One region of the Ottowia oryzae genome, then DNA from elsewhere that is predicted to be linked to it. Evidence: riboswitches for the same ligand, from Rfam matches in the RefSeq annotation. Region 1 holds a riboswitch; the other holds the start of a gene.

Evidence for each region. A riboswitch is a leader RNA that binds a small molecule or an ion and turns the genes downstream of it on or off. The one in region 1 is predicted to bind S-adenosylhomocysteine.
Region 2: it holds a riboswitch for S-adenosylhomocysteine, as region 1 does, so the genes downstream of both, metH (methionine synthase) here and ahcY (adenosylhomocysteinase) in region 1, are expected to answer to the same signal.

What each region holds. Positions count from the first base shown of each region.
Region 1 covers NZ_CP027666.1:98,199-105,852, reverse strand. Annotated here, with positions in the region: gene C6570_RS00500 (hypothetical protein) at 1-491, opposite strand, end outside; gene C6570_RS00495 (ubiquinone biosynthesis protein) at 585-1,214, opposite strand; gene C6570_RS00490 (hypothetical protein) at 1,263-1,628, opposite strand; gene C6570_RS00485 (PspA/IM30 family protein) at 1,658-2,404, opposite strand; gene C6570_RS00480 (YjfI family protein) at 2,436-2,852, opposite strand; S-adenosyl-L-homocysteine riboswitch at 3,043-3,131, shown strand; gene ahcY (adenosylhomocysteinase) at 3,216-4,652, shown strand; gene C6570_RS00470 (TlyA family RNA methyltransferase) at 4,872-5,888, shown strand; gene metF (methylenetetrahydrofolate reductase [NAD(P)H]) at 5,920-6,750, shown strand; gene C6570_RS00460 (septal ring lytic transglycosylase RlpA family protein) at 7,360-7,654, shown strand, end outside.
Region 2 covers NZ_CP027666.1:610,248-617,901, reverse strand. Annotated here, with positions in the region: gene aroE (shikimate dehydrogenase) at 1-209, shown strand, start outside; one part of gene C6570_RS02895 (IS5 family transposase) at 263-578, shown strand; one part of gene C6570_RS02895 (IS5 family transposase) at 578-1,026, shown strand; gene C6570_RS02890 (hypothetical protein) at 1,058-1,381, opposite strand; gene aroQ (type II 3-dehydroquinate dehydratase) at 1,745-2,209, shown strand; gene C6570_RS02880 (cob(I)yrinic acid a,c-diamide adenosyltransferase) at 2,219-2,803, shown strand; gene metH (methionine synthase) at 2,850-5,624, opposite strand; S-adenosyl-L-homocysteine riboswitch at 5,683-5,757, opposite strand; partial or broken gene C6570_RS02870 (ABC transporter permease subunit) at 6,095-6,448, shown strand; gene C6570_RS02865 (amino acid ABC transporter permease) at 6,451-7,104, shown strand; gene C6570_RS02860 (amino acid ABC transporter ATP-binding protein) at 7,091-7,654, shown strand, end outside.

The sequences.
Region 1 (7,654 bases):
CTCATGATCTTGTCGCGGAACACGTCGCGCGCGTCGTACAGGTCCACGAAATCCATGGCCTTGCCCACGGTCTTCAGTGCTTCGGAGAACTTGGCCGAAAACAGGTCTTCCAGCGTGGACTGGTTGGAGGCGCGGTCGCAGCCGATGGATTGCGCCACGTGCAGCACGTCCTCTGAAGTCTGGTTCACGCGAACGAAGAACTTCACCTTGATGTCGGCGCGGATGTTGTCGGCGCAGATCAAGCCCTGGTCGCCCGAGCGGTCGATCTCGATCGTCTTGATCGAGATGTCCATCAACTCGGCCTTGTTGATGATGGGCAGCACCAGGCCGCCGGTGAAGGTCACCTTGGGCTCGCCCTTGAAGGGGTTGATGATCAGCGCGTGGCCTTGCTCGACCTTGTGATAGAAGCGCGAGAACAGGGCAAAGATGCCGAACAGCACGACGACCGAAACGCCGGCAACGACCAGGAAAGTGATGACCGAAGGAGACATGAAGCGACTCGCTAGAGAGGGTTGAACCAGGGGTGTGGGCCGCTGCCCGCGCGCACGGCGCGCGTCAACGGCGCAGCGGATACAGAGTCGTCTTCATGTTTCTCCCTCCAGTGCTTGGACCAGGTAGCGCCGCTGGGCGGCGTCGTATTCGGTGATGACGGCGCGGCTGCCGCGCGTCAAGGTATTGGGTGTGGCGGCCCACACGCGGATCAAAATGCCCGCGCCGCGCTGGGCCACCTCGGCATGGCCTTCGCGCTCGTCCACGCTGCCGGTGGTGATGACGCAAACTTGCCCCACCAGCTCGTTGTTGCTGCGCCCGTACTGCGTCACAAACAAGCCGCGCAGCGGCCGCACCAGGCGCGCCGTGACGATGATCGACAGCGCAAAGCACACGGCGAGCAGCACAAGCCCCACCACAATCTTGAGCAGCAGCGTGGGCACCCACGGCATGAGCCAGATCGACGCCAGCGTGCACATCGTCCAGCCCGTGAGCACCAGCAGCGTGACCACGATGGAGAACGGCACGCCGGTCAGGCCAAAGGCCACGACGTAGCTGGCGATGGTGCTCAGGTCGCTGGGGTCGGCCAGATCCAGGTCAATGTCGCTTTCGCCGAAATCCACCATGCCGATCACGGCGGCCACCCAGTACACCAGCACCACCGCCAGCAAGATGCTGTAGACGATGGCGGGAAAGCCCAAGATGACGGCGATGAATTCCTGCATGGCGGCTGGCTGGGTCGGGGGTTGCGAAGGTGAATGGCGGTGGTTGGGTCAGCTTTTGCGTTTCTTGGGCGCCGGGCGGGGCGGCACGAAGGCAATCAACTCTTGCGTGGCCGCCTCTTTGATGCCCAGGCGGTCGTCGGGCGACAGGCCGTAGCGTTCGGCCAGCATCGCGTAGTCCGAGGCGTCCAGCGTCACGGTCAGCCTGGGGCGCTTAGGGCGCGCCGCCACTGGCAGGCCCAGCACGCTGCGGATTTGTTGCGACGTGGACACGTTGTCGTGAAACGCCGCCACGCGAATGGCCTCCAGCACCGCTTCTTCGACATCGAAGGCCACCTGCACCGCTTCCAGCGCGCGGTCGGAGCGCTGCCAGCGCTGGGGCTTGCTGCGCGGCGGGGCCGGTGGGACGGGGCTCATGCTGGGGCGCGCTGCGGCGGCTCGGGTGTTCAGGCGGACGGCGTGTCGCCGTTGCCCGTGACGGGCGATGCGGCTGAGGCGGGCGCAGCCTGGCGGGCGCGCAGCCGCGCCATCACCGCTTGCGCGCGGCTCTTGTCGTTGTCGCCAATGCCCGCCGCAGCCAGCTCGTTGTCCAGCGCCTTGTGGCCGAACTCTTTCTCCAGCGCTTCAGCGGCGGCCATGCGGTCGGCCAGGTCCTCGTGCCGCTTCTTGATGCGCTCCAGTGACTCGCGGGCGCTGGTCAGCTTAGAGCCAGTGCTGCCGATGTTGTCCGAGATGGATTGCGTGGCGCGGTAAACGCTTTCGGTGGTCTTGGCGATGCCGATCTCGCGCTCATGTTCGCGCACGCGCCCTTCGGCCGCCTTGATCAAGTCCTTCAGGCGCGACACCTGCACCGCAAAACCGGCGTGCGACGCCGTTTGCGCTTGCAGCTCCGCCTCTAGCCCGGCCACGCGTTCGGCCACCTTCAAGGCCAGGCCGTCCTCGGTTTTCTCCAGCGCCTGCAGCGCCAGATCTTCCTGGCGGCGGATGTCGCCCTGGATGCGCTCGATCTCGCGTGCGGACTGCATCTCTTTGGCCATCACCGAGGTCAGTTCGGTCTTGGCTTCGGCGATGCTGGCCTTGGCGTCGACGATTTCCTGCTCATAGATGCGGGTGGCGTTGCTGTCCACCACGCTCTGGCCGATTTCGCGGGCGCTGCCGCGCAGCAGGGTGACGAGTTTTTTGATGACGGACATGGCGGGGCTCCAGTGGGTTCGGTTGGGGGCTTCAGCGCAGGTAATCGGCCAGCGCGTCAAGGGCGTCCAGGGCGTTGTCGCTCAGCACGGCGACTTCGTGCGCCACGTCTTCGGCGCGGGCGCCGTACGACAGGGCACCGATGAGTACGTATCGCGTGCCCACGCGGCCAAAGGCCGACAGTGGCACGGACGGGTTCAGGTCCAGCAGGGCAGAGTGCAGTTCGGCGCGGCGCTCGGGCACCACGTCGTCGTCGGTCCACAGGTAGCACAGGCAGATGGTCTGCGCGTCCGAGCAGGTGACGAAGATGGGCAGCTCCTGCCGCCCTTCGATGCTGACCTGGATCACCGGCACATCACCAGCGATGGGCTGAATCTGCACACCTACGCCGCCCATCAGCGCGGACAGCAGCGTGTCCAGGTTGCTCAGTTGGTTGAACAGGTTGTTCATGCGCGTCCTCCTTGGTGGCGGGCTCTGGGCTGCCGGGCGGGTGCGGCGGCAGGGATTTTTCTTGTGACTCCAGTGTGCAAATACTGACATGTCATGTCAAGCACTTTTGACATGTCATGTCGAAAATCCCGTTGCCCATTTGCGCTGGCTGAACGGTGGGACGGCGCGCCGGCGGGTATACTTGCGGCCATTCCCCGAGGGGCGTTGCAGCGCCGGGTGCCGCACAGGCAGCCACGGCGTGAGGCTCGGGAACGCATTTCGCAACGACGCTCACCCACTGAACAGGCGTGGTGAGTTTTCTGTCGAAGCCTCGCTTCAGTGGTTTGTTTCTTTGACCGGCCTTCATGGCCACAGGACCAACCGATGAACGCCCGCTTGAAAAACCCCGTGTCCGCCGATTCGGCCATCGCCGACATCAACCTCGCCCCGTGGGGCCGCAAGGAAATCGCCATTGCCGAGACCGAGATGCCCGGTCTGATGGCCATTCGCGACGAATTTGCCAAGAAAAAGCCGCTGAAAGGCGCCCGCATCACCGGCAGCCTGCACATGACGATCCAGACGGCCGTGCTGATCGAGACGCTGCAGGCGCTGGGCGCCGACGTGCGCTGGGCTTCTTGCAACATCTTCAGCACGCAAGACCACGCCGCCGCCGCCATTGCCGCCAGCGGCACGCCGGTGTTCGCCATCAAGGGCGAATCGCTCAAGGATTACTGGGATTACACCCACCGCATCTTTGAATTCGGCAAGAAAGGCAGCAAGGGCGAAGGCCCCAATATGATCCTGGACGACGGCGGCGACGCCACGCTGCTGATGCACCTGGGCAAGCAGGCCGAGACCAACCCCAAGGTTCTCGCCAACCCCAAGAGCGAAGAAGAAAAGGTGCTGTTTGCCGCGATCAAGGCCAAGCTCAAGGAAGACGCCACCTGGTACAGCCGCAAGAGCGCTGAGATCCTGGGCGTGACCGAAGAAACCACCACCGGCGTGCACCGCCTGAAGGAAATGTCGGCCGCCGGTTCGCTGATGTTCCGCGCCATCAACGTGAACGACAGCGTCACCAAGTCGAAGTTCGACAACCTGTACGGCTGCCGCGAATCGCTGGTGGACGGCATCAAGCGCGCTACCGACGTGATGGTGGCCGGCAAGGTCGCTGTGGTCTGCGGCTACGGCGACGTAGGCAAGGGCAGTGCGCAGGCGCTGCGCGCACTGAGCGCCCAGGTGTGGGTGACCGAGGTGGACCCGATCTGCGCGCTGCAGGCCGCCATGGAAGGCTATCGCGTGGTCACCATGGAAGACGCCGCGCCGCTGGCCGACATCTTTGTGACCTGCACCGGCAACAAGGACGTCATCACCTACAAGCACATGAAGGCCATGAAAGACCAGGCCATCGTCTGCAACATCGGTCACTTTGACAACGAGATCGACGTGGCTGGCCTGGAGGCCAAGTGCAAGTGGGAAGAGATCAAGCCTCAGGTGGACCACGTGATCTTCCCCGGTGGCAAGCGCATCATCCTGCTGGCCAAGGGCCGCCTGGTGAACCTGGGCTGCGCCACCGGCCACCCCAGCTACGTGATGAGCAGCAGCTTTGCCAACCAGACCATCGCGCAGATCGAGCTGTTCACCCGCCCCGACGCGTACGAAGTCGGCCAGGTGTATGTGTTGCCCAAGCACCTGGACGAGAAGGTCGCGCGCCTGCAACTGGCCAAGCTGAACGCCAAGCTGACTGAGCTGACGACCGAGCAGGCCAAGTACATCGGCGTGAGCAAGGCGGGGCCGTACAAGCCCGATACGTATCGGTATTGACACCCCCTGAGGCGCTGCGCGCCTTCCCCCCTCTGCTTCGCGAGGGGGACGACACCAGTCGCCGGCGCAGGTCCGGCGACGGTGTCCGTTGGTGGCGTGGCGCGCCGTGGATGGCGCGGTGGCGGTTTGCGCCAGTTGCTATTCAATTGATAGCTTCTAGCGCGGGCTGGACGGGCGCCAGAGGCTGATTTCATTCATAAGTTGAGAAGGGTTGGCGCGATGCGCGCAGACGTTTTCCTGGTCGAAGGTGGGCATGCCGCCACGCGGTCGCAGGCGCAGCGGCTGATCGCCGCGGGCGTGCAGTGGCGCCTGGCGCCTACCTTGCCCTGGCACGCGGTGGCCAAGAATGGCGACGACATTCCCGCCGGGGCCGAAGTGCAGCTGCTCGACGCGGCCGAGGCCAAGTACCTCTCGCGCGGCGGGCTGAAGCTGGAAGGCGCGTTGGCCGCCAGCGGCGTGCGCGTGGCCGGGCGGCGCTGCCTGGACGTGGGCCAAAGCACCGGCGGCTTTACCGACTGCCTGCTCCAGCACGGCGCTGTGCAGGTCATCGGCGTGGACGTCGGGCAGGCGCAGCTGCACGAGCGCTTGCGCGCCGACGCGCGCGTGGTGGCCGTCGAAGGGGTGAACGCCCGCCACCTGACGCCCGATGCGCTGCGCGAAGCCTGCGAAGACGCGCTGGGCGAGCGGGTAGAGGCCGACCCCGAAGACAACCAGACCCAGCCGCACGCGCCCTACGCCTGGATGCGCAACGGCGGCCTGATCGACGACGACTACGACGACAGCGACGACGCCAAGGAGCACGAAATCGAGGCCTTCAAGGCCGAGCGCGCCGCCAAGGCCAAGGCGCGCGCCGCAGGCCAGGTGCGCACCGTGCGCCGGCGCCGCAAAGGCACTGAAAAAATCGACATCACGCCGTCTTTTGGTTTGATCGTCGGCGATTTGTCGTTTATTTCGCTCACGCTGGTGCTGCCGGCGCTGGTGCCGCTGCTGGCGCCGGGCGGCGACTTGCTGATGCTGGTCAAGCCGCAGTTCGAGCTGGCCCCCGGCCAGATCGGCAAGGGCGGGGTGGTGCGCGATGCGGCGCTGTACCCCGTGGTCGAGCAGCGCCTGCGCCAGGCCTGCGCCGACGCCGGCCTGCAAGTGATCGAATGGTTGCCCAGCCCGATCGAGGGCGGTGACGGCAACCGCGAATTCTTCATCCACGCCCGTGCGGCGGCTGCGCCAGCGGCTGCCTGAACGTGTATTGCCTGAACCTGTTTTGCCTGACATGACCACCTCGCTCAGCCTGGAATTCTTTCCGCCCAAAACCCCCGAAGGCGCCGACAAACTGCGCGCCGTGCGGCAAAAGCTGTACGCGCTGGCGCCCGAATATTGCTCGGTGACGTTCGGCGCCGGCGGTTCCACCCAGGAAGGCACGCTGGACACGGTGCGCGAAATCGTGGGCGAGGGCTACGCCGGCGTGCCCCACCTGTCGTGCATCGGCCAGACCAAGGACACCATCCGCCAGCGCCTGGCCAGCTACCGCGACGCGGGCGTCAAGCGCATCGTGGCGCTGCGCGGCGACTTGCCCAGCGGCTACGGCCTGGGCGGCGAATTCCGCTACGCCAGCGACCTGGTCACCTTCATCCGCGAAGAGACGGGCGAGCATTTCCACCTGGCCGTGGCCGCCTACCCCGAGGTGCACCCCCAGGCCAAGTCGCCCCAGGCCGACCTGGACGCCTTCATTGCCAAGGTGCAGGCCGGGGCCAACACGGGCATCACCCAGTATTTCTTCAACGCCGACGCGTACTTCCGCTTTGTGGAAGACCTGCGCCGCCGGGGCGTCGAGACGCCCGTGGTGCCCGGCATCATGCCGATCACCAACTCGTCGCAGCTGCTGCGCTTTTCAGACGCCTGCGGCGCCGAGGTGCCGCGCTGGGTGCGTTCGCGCCTGCAAAGCTTTGGCGACGACGCCGCCGCCATCAAGGACTTTGGCGCCGACGTGGTCACCGCCCTGTGCCGTCGCCTGCTGGACGGCGGGGCGCCCAGCTTGCACTTCTATACGCTGAACCAGTCGGTCGCCACGCTGGAAGTGCTGCGGCGCCTGGGCATCGCTTGATTTGGGGCGCTTGACCGCGTCGGCTGGGCCGATTGCTGGTCGGGATTTGGCTTGGCAGCCCAAGAGGGCCTGCGCGCACCGTCTATATATATGAGGGTGCCGCGCACTAGTAAGCAGGGCCGCGAGCACGCCAAGCGCGCGGTTGGCAAGCCGCAACAGTGCCCGCCAGGCCACCGCGCAGGCGCTGGCGAATGCTCTGCCTCTGCTATTTGGTATGAAATTGATAGCTGCCAGCGCTTGTGCAGCCTGCGCTAGCGGCCAAAAACATCTCAAACTGATTGCACGCAACAGGCCGCTGACCCTGCCGCCATTCAGGCGTTCCACCGCAGGGCTGGCTTATAACCAGCGGTTGATAAGTGTGCATTCTTTCTGGCTTTTCGTGTCGAAGTGACACCTGTGTGACGAATCGACACGCTTCAAAACCGACTTAGCCCCTTAGAATCCGGCCCCATGTTACGGGACTCCTCTCCCGGTCAGCGCGTCAGCGCCCGGCCGGCCAAGGGAAGTGCAAGCCGTTTGCCAGCAAGCCGAATGATGTGGATCGGCGTCTTGTGGTTGGCAGCTGGGTCGCTTTCGGCCCAAACGGTAAGCCTGAATACTTCCACCTCGTTGTCTGAACCGTGTGCGTCCGCCAAGGCCGTGCACGACATGCGCTGCTCCAACTACACGGGTTTCAAGGCCCGCCTGGGCGGCAGCGACGGCACGCCCGCTGCCGACGCCAGCAAATCAGACGCCTCCGACACTGCCGCCTCGGCGGACGATGCCGCCAAGCCGCGCCTGTCGCTGTTTCGCAGCGGCCGCGATCTGCAGCGCGGCATGGCGTCGTGGTACGGCCCCGGCTTTCATGGACGACCCACCGCCAACGGCGAGAAGTTCGACATGTATGAGCTGACCGCCGCCCACA
Region 2 (7,654 bases), 510 kb from region 1:
CCTTCGCGCCGGGCGGGCTGGCCTACGACATGGTCTACGGCAAGGGGCTGACGCCCTTCCTGCGCCTGGCGCAATCGGCGCCTAACGTGCGCGTGGCCGACGGCGTGGGCATGCTGGTCGAACAAGCCGCCGAGGCCTTCGCCTGGTGGCGCGGCGTGCGGCCGCAGACGGATGACGTGCTCAAGCGGCTGACGGTGCCGTTGGCCTAGAGCGTGTTAACACTAATGGTGATTAGTGGCGATTGCGTTGGACAATCTCGTGCATGGAGATCACAGCCCAGCAATTCGCCACTATCGAGCACTGCCTGCCTAGGCAGCGGGGCAACGTCAGCCTGAGCAACTTGCAGGTCGTCAACGCCATCCTTTATGTGGCTGAGCATGGCTGCAAGTGGCGTGGACTGCCCAAGCGTTTTGGCAACTGGCACACGATCTACACGCGCATGAACCGCTGGGCCAAGGCCGGTGTACTTGATCGCATGTTCGAGGAGTTGCAGCGCTCGCAGGTCGTGCGCATCAAAATCGAGGCGGTCTCGCTGGACTCCACCAGCATCAAGGTCCATCCCGATGGAACTGGTGCGTTAAAAAAAACGGTCCGCAGTCCATCGGAAAATCCCGAGGCGGATGGAACACCAAGATTCATATGGTTGCCGCGGATGCTCGGACAGCCGTGACGTTCTGCCTCTCGCCAGGACAAGCGCACGACGCACCTGAAGGCAGGCGTTTACTCAACAGCCTCGGGGCGACCAGCAGACCGGTGCATTTGTTGATGGACCGCGCCTACGAAGGTAACGAGACGCGGCAACTGGCACTTGATCTGGGATTCATTGCCGTCGTGCCACCGATGAGGACGCGGATCGAACCTTGGGAGTACGAGCGAGAGATGTACAAGCGCCGCAATGAGGTCGAGCGCTTGTTCCGTCGGCTCAAGGGCTATCGCCGAATCTTCTCGCGGTTCGAGAAACTCGACCTCATGTTCCTGGGCTTCATCAGCTTCGTGCTCGTCGCAGATGGACTCAGGATGTGTTAACAGGCCCTAGGCGCCTGCTGGCCTGAACGGATCACTGGCTGGCTGTCCAACCGTCTGGCCCTTTGACGACCCGCATTGGTGCGGTTTGCTTCGTGCGGCCAACAAACGGCGCTTCAACGTCCACCTGGACGTCGCAGATGTAGGCTTTGTCGCCATCTGCCTTGCAGCCAATCTTCTTGAGCGAATGCAGCTTGCTCTGCATCTTTGGGTTGGCGCTGACCTTGCTGACAGCGGCGTTGGCGGACTCAATGCCTTTTTCCATGGCAGCGCGAAGATCATCGCCCGATGGCTCCCCGCTGCAGCCGACCAGCAGAAGTGCCGAGAAAACGAACAACGGGCCGTGAAATCTTTTCATGTCATCTCCCTGAGTTGATTTGTCATCAGAACGCATTTGAGGAGGCCACGGCGCGCACTGGCCGTGATTCACTCATGTTTTCGCAACGTCGTCACGGCATCCTGAGCGCCTCCGTGCCACCGACCCGCAGCGCCTGAATTGAGATCATGCCATTGGATCCAGCCACGGTTCGGCGGCGCCCGATCGTCCAAAGCAGAGGTGGCCAAGTTCGCGGTAGCGCCCGCTGCTCTCAATGCTTAACGCTGCGCGCCACGCCGCTCACGTACGATAGTGCCGTCAGTCCGCACGGCACGGCCATGCGCTTTCACTCGGTGCGCTCACCGGCGCGCACCCTCTTCTTACTGACGGCAACCAGAGCACCGCATGAACGCACCCACCCCCCGCCTGTTGGTACTGCACGGCGTCAACCTGAACATGTTCGGCCAGCGCGACCCGGCGCAGTACGGCACCGCCACGCTGGCCGACATCGACGCGGCCCTGCGCACGCTGGCGGCCGAGCTGGGCGTGGCCGTCGATTGCTACCAGACCAACCACGAAGGCGAGATGTGCGAGCGCATCCACCAGGCCCATCGCGACGCGGTGGACGCGGTGGTCATCAACGCCGGCGCCTGGACGCACACCAGCATCGCCATCCGCGACGCGCTGGCCATCCTCAAGTGCCCCATCGTCGAAGTGCACATGAGCAACATCCACGCGCGCGAGGCGTTTCGCCACCAGTCCTACATCAGCGACATTGCGCGCGGGCAGATCTGCGGCTTTGGCGTGGATTCCTACCTTTTAGGGCTGCGGGCCGCCGCCCAGTCAGCGCAAGCAGCTATCAATAAGTGAGTAATCGACATGGGTAAACGCCTCACGCAAATCGCCACCCGCACCGGCGACGACGGCACCACCGGGCTGGGCGACAACACCCGCGTGTCCAAATCCAGCGGCCGCCCGCACGCCATGGGCGACGTGGACGAACTCAACAGCCACATCGGCCTGCTGCTGTGCGAAGACATGCCCGGCAGCGTGCGCGAGCTGCTCGTCGACGTGCAGCACCAGCTGTTCAACCTGGGCGGTGAGCTGTCCATCCCCGGGTTCGAACTGCTGAAAGACGACGCGCTGGCCCAGCTGGACGCGGCCCTGGCCCACTACAACGCCCAGCTGCCCCGGTTGGAAGAATTCATCCTGCCCGCCGGCACCCGCGCCGCCGCCCTGGCGCACGTGTGCCGCACCGTCGCGCGCCGCGCCGAACGCGCCGTCGTCGCGCTGGGCCAAACCGAAGGCGACGCCCTGCGCCCTGCCCCGCGCCAGTACCTCAACCGCCTGAGCGACCTGCTTTTCGTGCTGGCCCGGGTACTGAACCGCCACCGCCCGGATGGCGGTGCGGGCGATGACGTGTATTGGAAGAGTGAGCGGCTGGCGCGGGCGACGCAAAGCTGAGCTGCGCCTGGCATTGCGCCTTGGTTGGCCGCTGGCGGCCCAGGCGCTACACCCCGATATTCGGCGCCAGCAGGCGCTCCAGCTCGGCCCTGTCCATGTCCCTGCGCGCCGCCATGTCGCTGACTTGCGAATCGTCGATGCGGCCCACGTTGAAGTACGTGCTGTCGGGGTGGCTGAAGTAAAAGCCGCTGACGCTGGCGGCGGGCGTCATGGCGTAGGCGTCGGTCAGGTGCATGCCGACGTCGTGGGCGCCCAGCAGCTCGAACAGGGGGCGCTTGACGCTGTGGTCGGGGCAGGCGGGGTAGCCGGGCGCGGGGCGGATGCCGCGGTACTGCTCGGCGATCATGCTGTCGTTGTCCAACTGCTCGTCGGCGGCGTAGCCCCACCAGTCGGTGCGTACGCGCCAGTGCAACCATTCGGCGCCGGCTTCGGCCAAGCGGTCGGCCAGGGCCTTGAGCATGATGGCGCTGTAGTCGTCGTGCTGGCCCAGGAATTGCGCCTCTTTGGCGTCCACGCCCAGGCCGGCGGTGACGGCGAAGGCACCGATGTAGTCTTTCAAGCCAAAACCGCCGCTGGCGCCCGCTGCACCAGCGCCGGCAGCTACTGAAGTTGTAGCGGATGCTGGCGCGACGAAGTCGGCCAGGCAGCGGCTGGGGCGCAGCACGCCGGCGGCGTCTTCCTGTTTTTCAGCCTGCTGGCGCAGGCCGTACCAGGTCAGCGCCACGCTTTGGCGCGATTCGTCGGTGTACAGCGCGATGTCGTCGTCCTGCACGGTGTTGGCGGGCCAGAAGCCGACGACGGCGTTGGCCGTCAGCCAGCGGGCGTCAACGATCTGCTTGAGCATGGCCTGCGCGTCGGCAAACACGCGGGTGGCTTCTTCGCCCACCACCTCGTCGGTGAGGATGGCGGGGTACTTGCCGTGCAGGTCCCAGGTCTGGAAGAAGGGCGTCCAGTCGATGAAGGGCACCAGCTCGGCCAGGTCGATGTGGTGGATCAGCCGGCGGCCCAGAAACTTGGGCGCGGGCGGCGTGTAGGCAGCCCAGTCGATGCGTGTCTTGTTGGCGCGCGCCTTGTCGATGGGCCACAGCGGCTGCTGCTTCTTGTTGGCGTGCAGCTGGCGCACCTTGTCGTAGTCGGCCTGCGTGTCGGCCACGAACTGCGCCGCCTGGTCGCCCAGCAGGCCCTGCGCCACGCCCACGCTGCGCGAGGCGTCGGGTACGTAGACCACCGGGCCTTCATAGTGCGGCGCGATCTTGACGGCGGTGTGCACGCGGCTGGTGGTGGCCCCGCCGATTAGCAGCGGAATCTTCTTGATGCGAAAGTGCTCGTCCTTCTGCATCTCGCCAGCCACGTACTGCATCTCTTCCAGGCTGGGCGTGATCAGGCCCGACAGGCCCACGATGTCGGCGCCCTCCACCTTGGCGCGCGCCAGTATCTCGTGGCAGGGCACCATCACGCCCATGTTCACCACCTCGAAGTTGTTGCACTGCAGAACCACGGTGACGATGTTCTTGCCGATGTCGTGCACGTCGCCCTTGACGGTGGCGATGACGATCTTGCCCTTGCTGCGCACGTCGCGCCCGGCGGCTTCGTCGCGCTTCTTTTCTTCCTCGATGTAGGGAATCAGGTGCGCCACGGCCTGCTTCATCACGCGGGCCGACTTCACCACCTGCGGCAAGAACATCTTGCCCGCGCCGAACAGGTCGCCCACGATGTTCATGCCGTCCATCAGCGGCCCTTCGATCACGTGCAGCGGGCGCCCGCCCTTGGCCAGCACCTGCTGGTAGGCCTCTTCGGTGTCTTCGGTGATGAAGTCGGTAATGCCGTGCACCAGCGCGTGGCTCAGCCGCTCATTCACCGTCTTGGGGTGCTCGGGCGTGCCGCGCCATTCCAGCTTCTTGCTGTCGTCCTTGGCGGCGCCCTTGGCGCTTTCGGCGATCTCCAGCAGGCGCTCGGCGGCGTCGGGCCGGCGGTTCAGCACCACGTCTTCCACGCGCTCGCGCAGCTCGGCGTCCAGGTCGTCGTACACGCCCACCATGCCCGCGTTGACGATGCCCATGTCCATGCCCGCCTGGATGGCGTGGTACAGGAACACGGTGTGGATCGCCTCGCGCACCGGGTCGTTGCCGCGGAAGCTGAACGACACGTTGCTGACGCCGCCGCTCACCTTGGCGCCGGGAAGGTTCTGCTTGATCCAGCGCGTGGCCTCGATGAATTCGACGGCGTAGTTGTTGTGCTCTTCGATGCCGGTGGCCACGGCAAAGATGTTGGGGTCGAAGATGATGTCTTCGGGCGCAAAGCCCACCTCGTCCACCAGGATGCGGTAGGCGCGCTCGCAGATCTCCACCTTGCGCGCGTAGGTGTCGGCCTGGCCTTGCTCGTCGAACGCCATCACCACGGCGGCGGCGCCGTAGCGCTTGATCAGGCGCGCGTGGTGCTTGAAGGGCTCCACGCCCTCCTTCATGCTGATCGAGTTGACGATGCCCTTGCCCTGCAGGCAGCGCAGGCCCGCTTCGATCACGCTCCATTTGCTGGAATCGACCATCACCGGTACGCGGGCGATGTCGGGCTCGCTGGCCATCAGGTTCAGAAAGCGCACCATCGCCGCTTCCGAATCCAGCATGGCTTCGTCCATGTTGACGTCGACCACCTGCGCGCCGTTTTCCACCTGCTGGCGCGCCACCGACAGGGCTTCCTCAAACTGGTCGTTCAGGATCATCCGCGCGAAGGCTTTGGAACCGGTGACGTTGGTGCGCTCGCCCACGTTGACGAAGAGGGAGCCGGCGTCGATCTGCACCGGCTCCAAGCCGGCCAGGCGCATGGGTGGGGGGGTCAAAGCAGCGGCGTTCATGGGGCTCACCTGTGGGGGCACGAAACAGTTCAGGTGAGCGCCGTTGAGTGAATGCGGCCCAAGCCTGGCGACGTGGGCGGTCGCTGCAGCGCTCCTTGGGTAACCGGTGATTTTATGTTGCCTGCGCCTGTTGCGTAGTTCGTGCACGCGGGGGCGCTATGCAGCACGTACGCGCACGCCTGCGGCGCGGTCGCCTTTGGTGCGCGATGCACCAAGCCGGGTCGCCCGTGGGTGCGCACGGTGGCGGGGCGTGGCCCGCCGTCGGCGCGGGCGCAGCGCATTCACGCCCGGCGGCGCGGGGCTGGCATGAATCTCGCAACAGCTGCCGCATTGGGCCCGATCCGCTTGGCGGCGGTGGGTGGTGGTTGCAGGCGCTGGCCGCACCGTTCGCCGCTGCAGGCGCCCGCGTTGGCTGATTCGTTTTCAAGGAGTTTGTGCATGTTCAGGCCGCCAACGCCCTGGGCATGGGGCGCTGGGCGTACTTTCGCCACGTGGTGCTGCGCCCGGCCCTGCAGCGCGTGTGGCCGGCGCTCACCAGCCAGATCGTCATCGTCATGCTGGGCACGTCGGTGGTGTCGCAGATTGCCGCGCAGGATCTGACCTTTGCCGCCAACTTCATCCAGTCGCGCAACTTCCGCGCGTTTGAAACCTACTTGGTGGTCACCGCCATGTACTTCCTGCTGGCGTGGTTCCTGCGCCATGTGTTGACGTGGGCGGGCCAGCGCTGGGTTGTCGGTCGCCCCGCGCTCAAGCGGCAGCGGGCGCCGCAGGCCGTGGCCCAACAGGCGCATTGATCATGATCGCCGACATCCCCTTGATGCCGATCCTGGCCAAGCTGTTCGAAGGCCTGCTGGCCACGCTGCTGCTGTCGCTGCTGGCCTTCGTGCTGGGCGGCGCGATGGGCCTGCTGGTGCTGTTCGCCCGCTTGGGCCACTGGCCGCTGGCGCGCCGCATCAGCCGCGGGTACATCCAGCTGTTTCAGAACACGCCGCTGCTGATGCAGATGTTCCTGGTGTTCTTCGGTGCGTCCATGGCCGGCTACAGCATCTCGCCGTGGACGGCGGCGGCCATTGGGCTGACGCTGTACACCAGCGCCTACCTGGCCGAAGTGTGGCGCGGCAGCGTCGAGGCCGTGCCGCGCGGCCAATGGGAAGCCTCATCCAGCCTGGCCATGGGTTATGTGCAGCAGATGCGCCACGTGGTGCTGCCGCAGGCGCTGCGCTTGTCGGTGGCGCCCACCGTGGGCTTTTCGGTGCAGATCGTCAAGGGCACGGCGGTGGCGTCCATCATCGGCATGACCGAGCTGAGCAAGATCGGCTCGATGCTGGCCAACGCCACGTTCCAGCCCTTCCTCATCTACGGGCTGGTCGCTGCCGGCTATTTCATTCTGTGCTGGCCGCTGTCCATGGCCGCCAGCCACCTGGAGAAAAAACTCAATGCCGCTCGTTGACGTTCGTTCGGTGCACAAGCACTTTGGCCAGAACCACGTGCTCAAGGGCGTGGACCTGCAGGTGCAAAGCGGCCAGGTGGTCGCCATCATCGGCCGCAGCGGTTCGGGCAAGAGCACCTTGCTGCGATCGGTGAACGGGCTGGAACGCATCGACCAGGGCGAGATCGTCGTGGACAACGCGGTGCTCAAGGGCGCCGAGGCCACGCCCGCGCAGCTGCGCGCGCTGCGCATGAACGTGGGCATGGTCTTCCAGCAGTTCAACCTGTTCCCGCACCTCACCGCAGGGCAGAACGTGGCGCTGTCGCCGGTGGTCGTCAAAGGCGTGTCCAAGTCCGACGCGGCGGCGCTGGCGCACCAGATGCTGGACAAAGTCGGCCTGGGAGCCAAGTACGACGCCTACCCCGACCAGCTGAGCGGCGGTCAGCAGCAGCGCGTGGCCATCGCGCGCGCCCTGGCCATGCAGCCCAAGGTGCTGCTGTGCGACGAGATCACCTCGGCGCTGGACCCGGAGCTGGTCAACGAAGTGCTGGCCGTCGTCAAGCAACTGGCC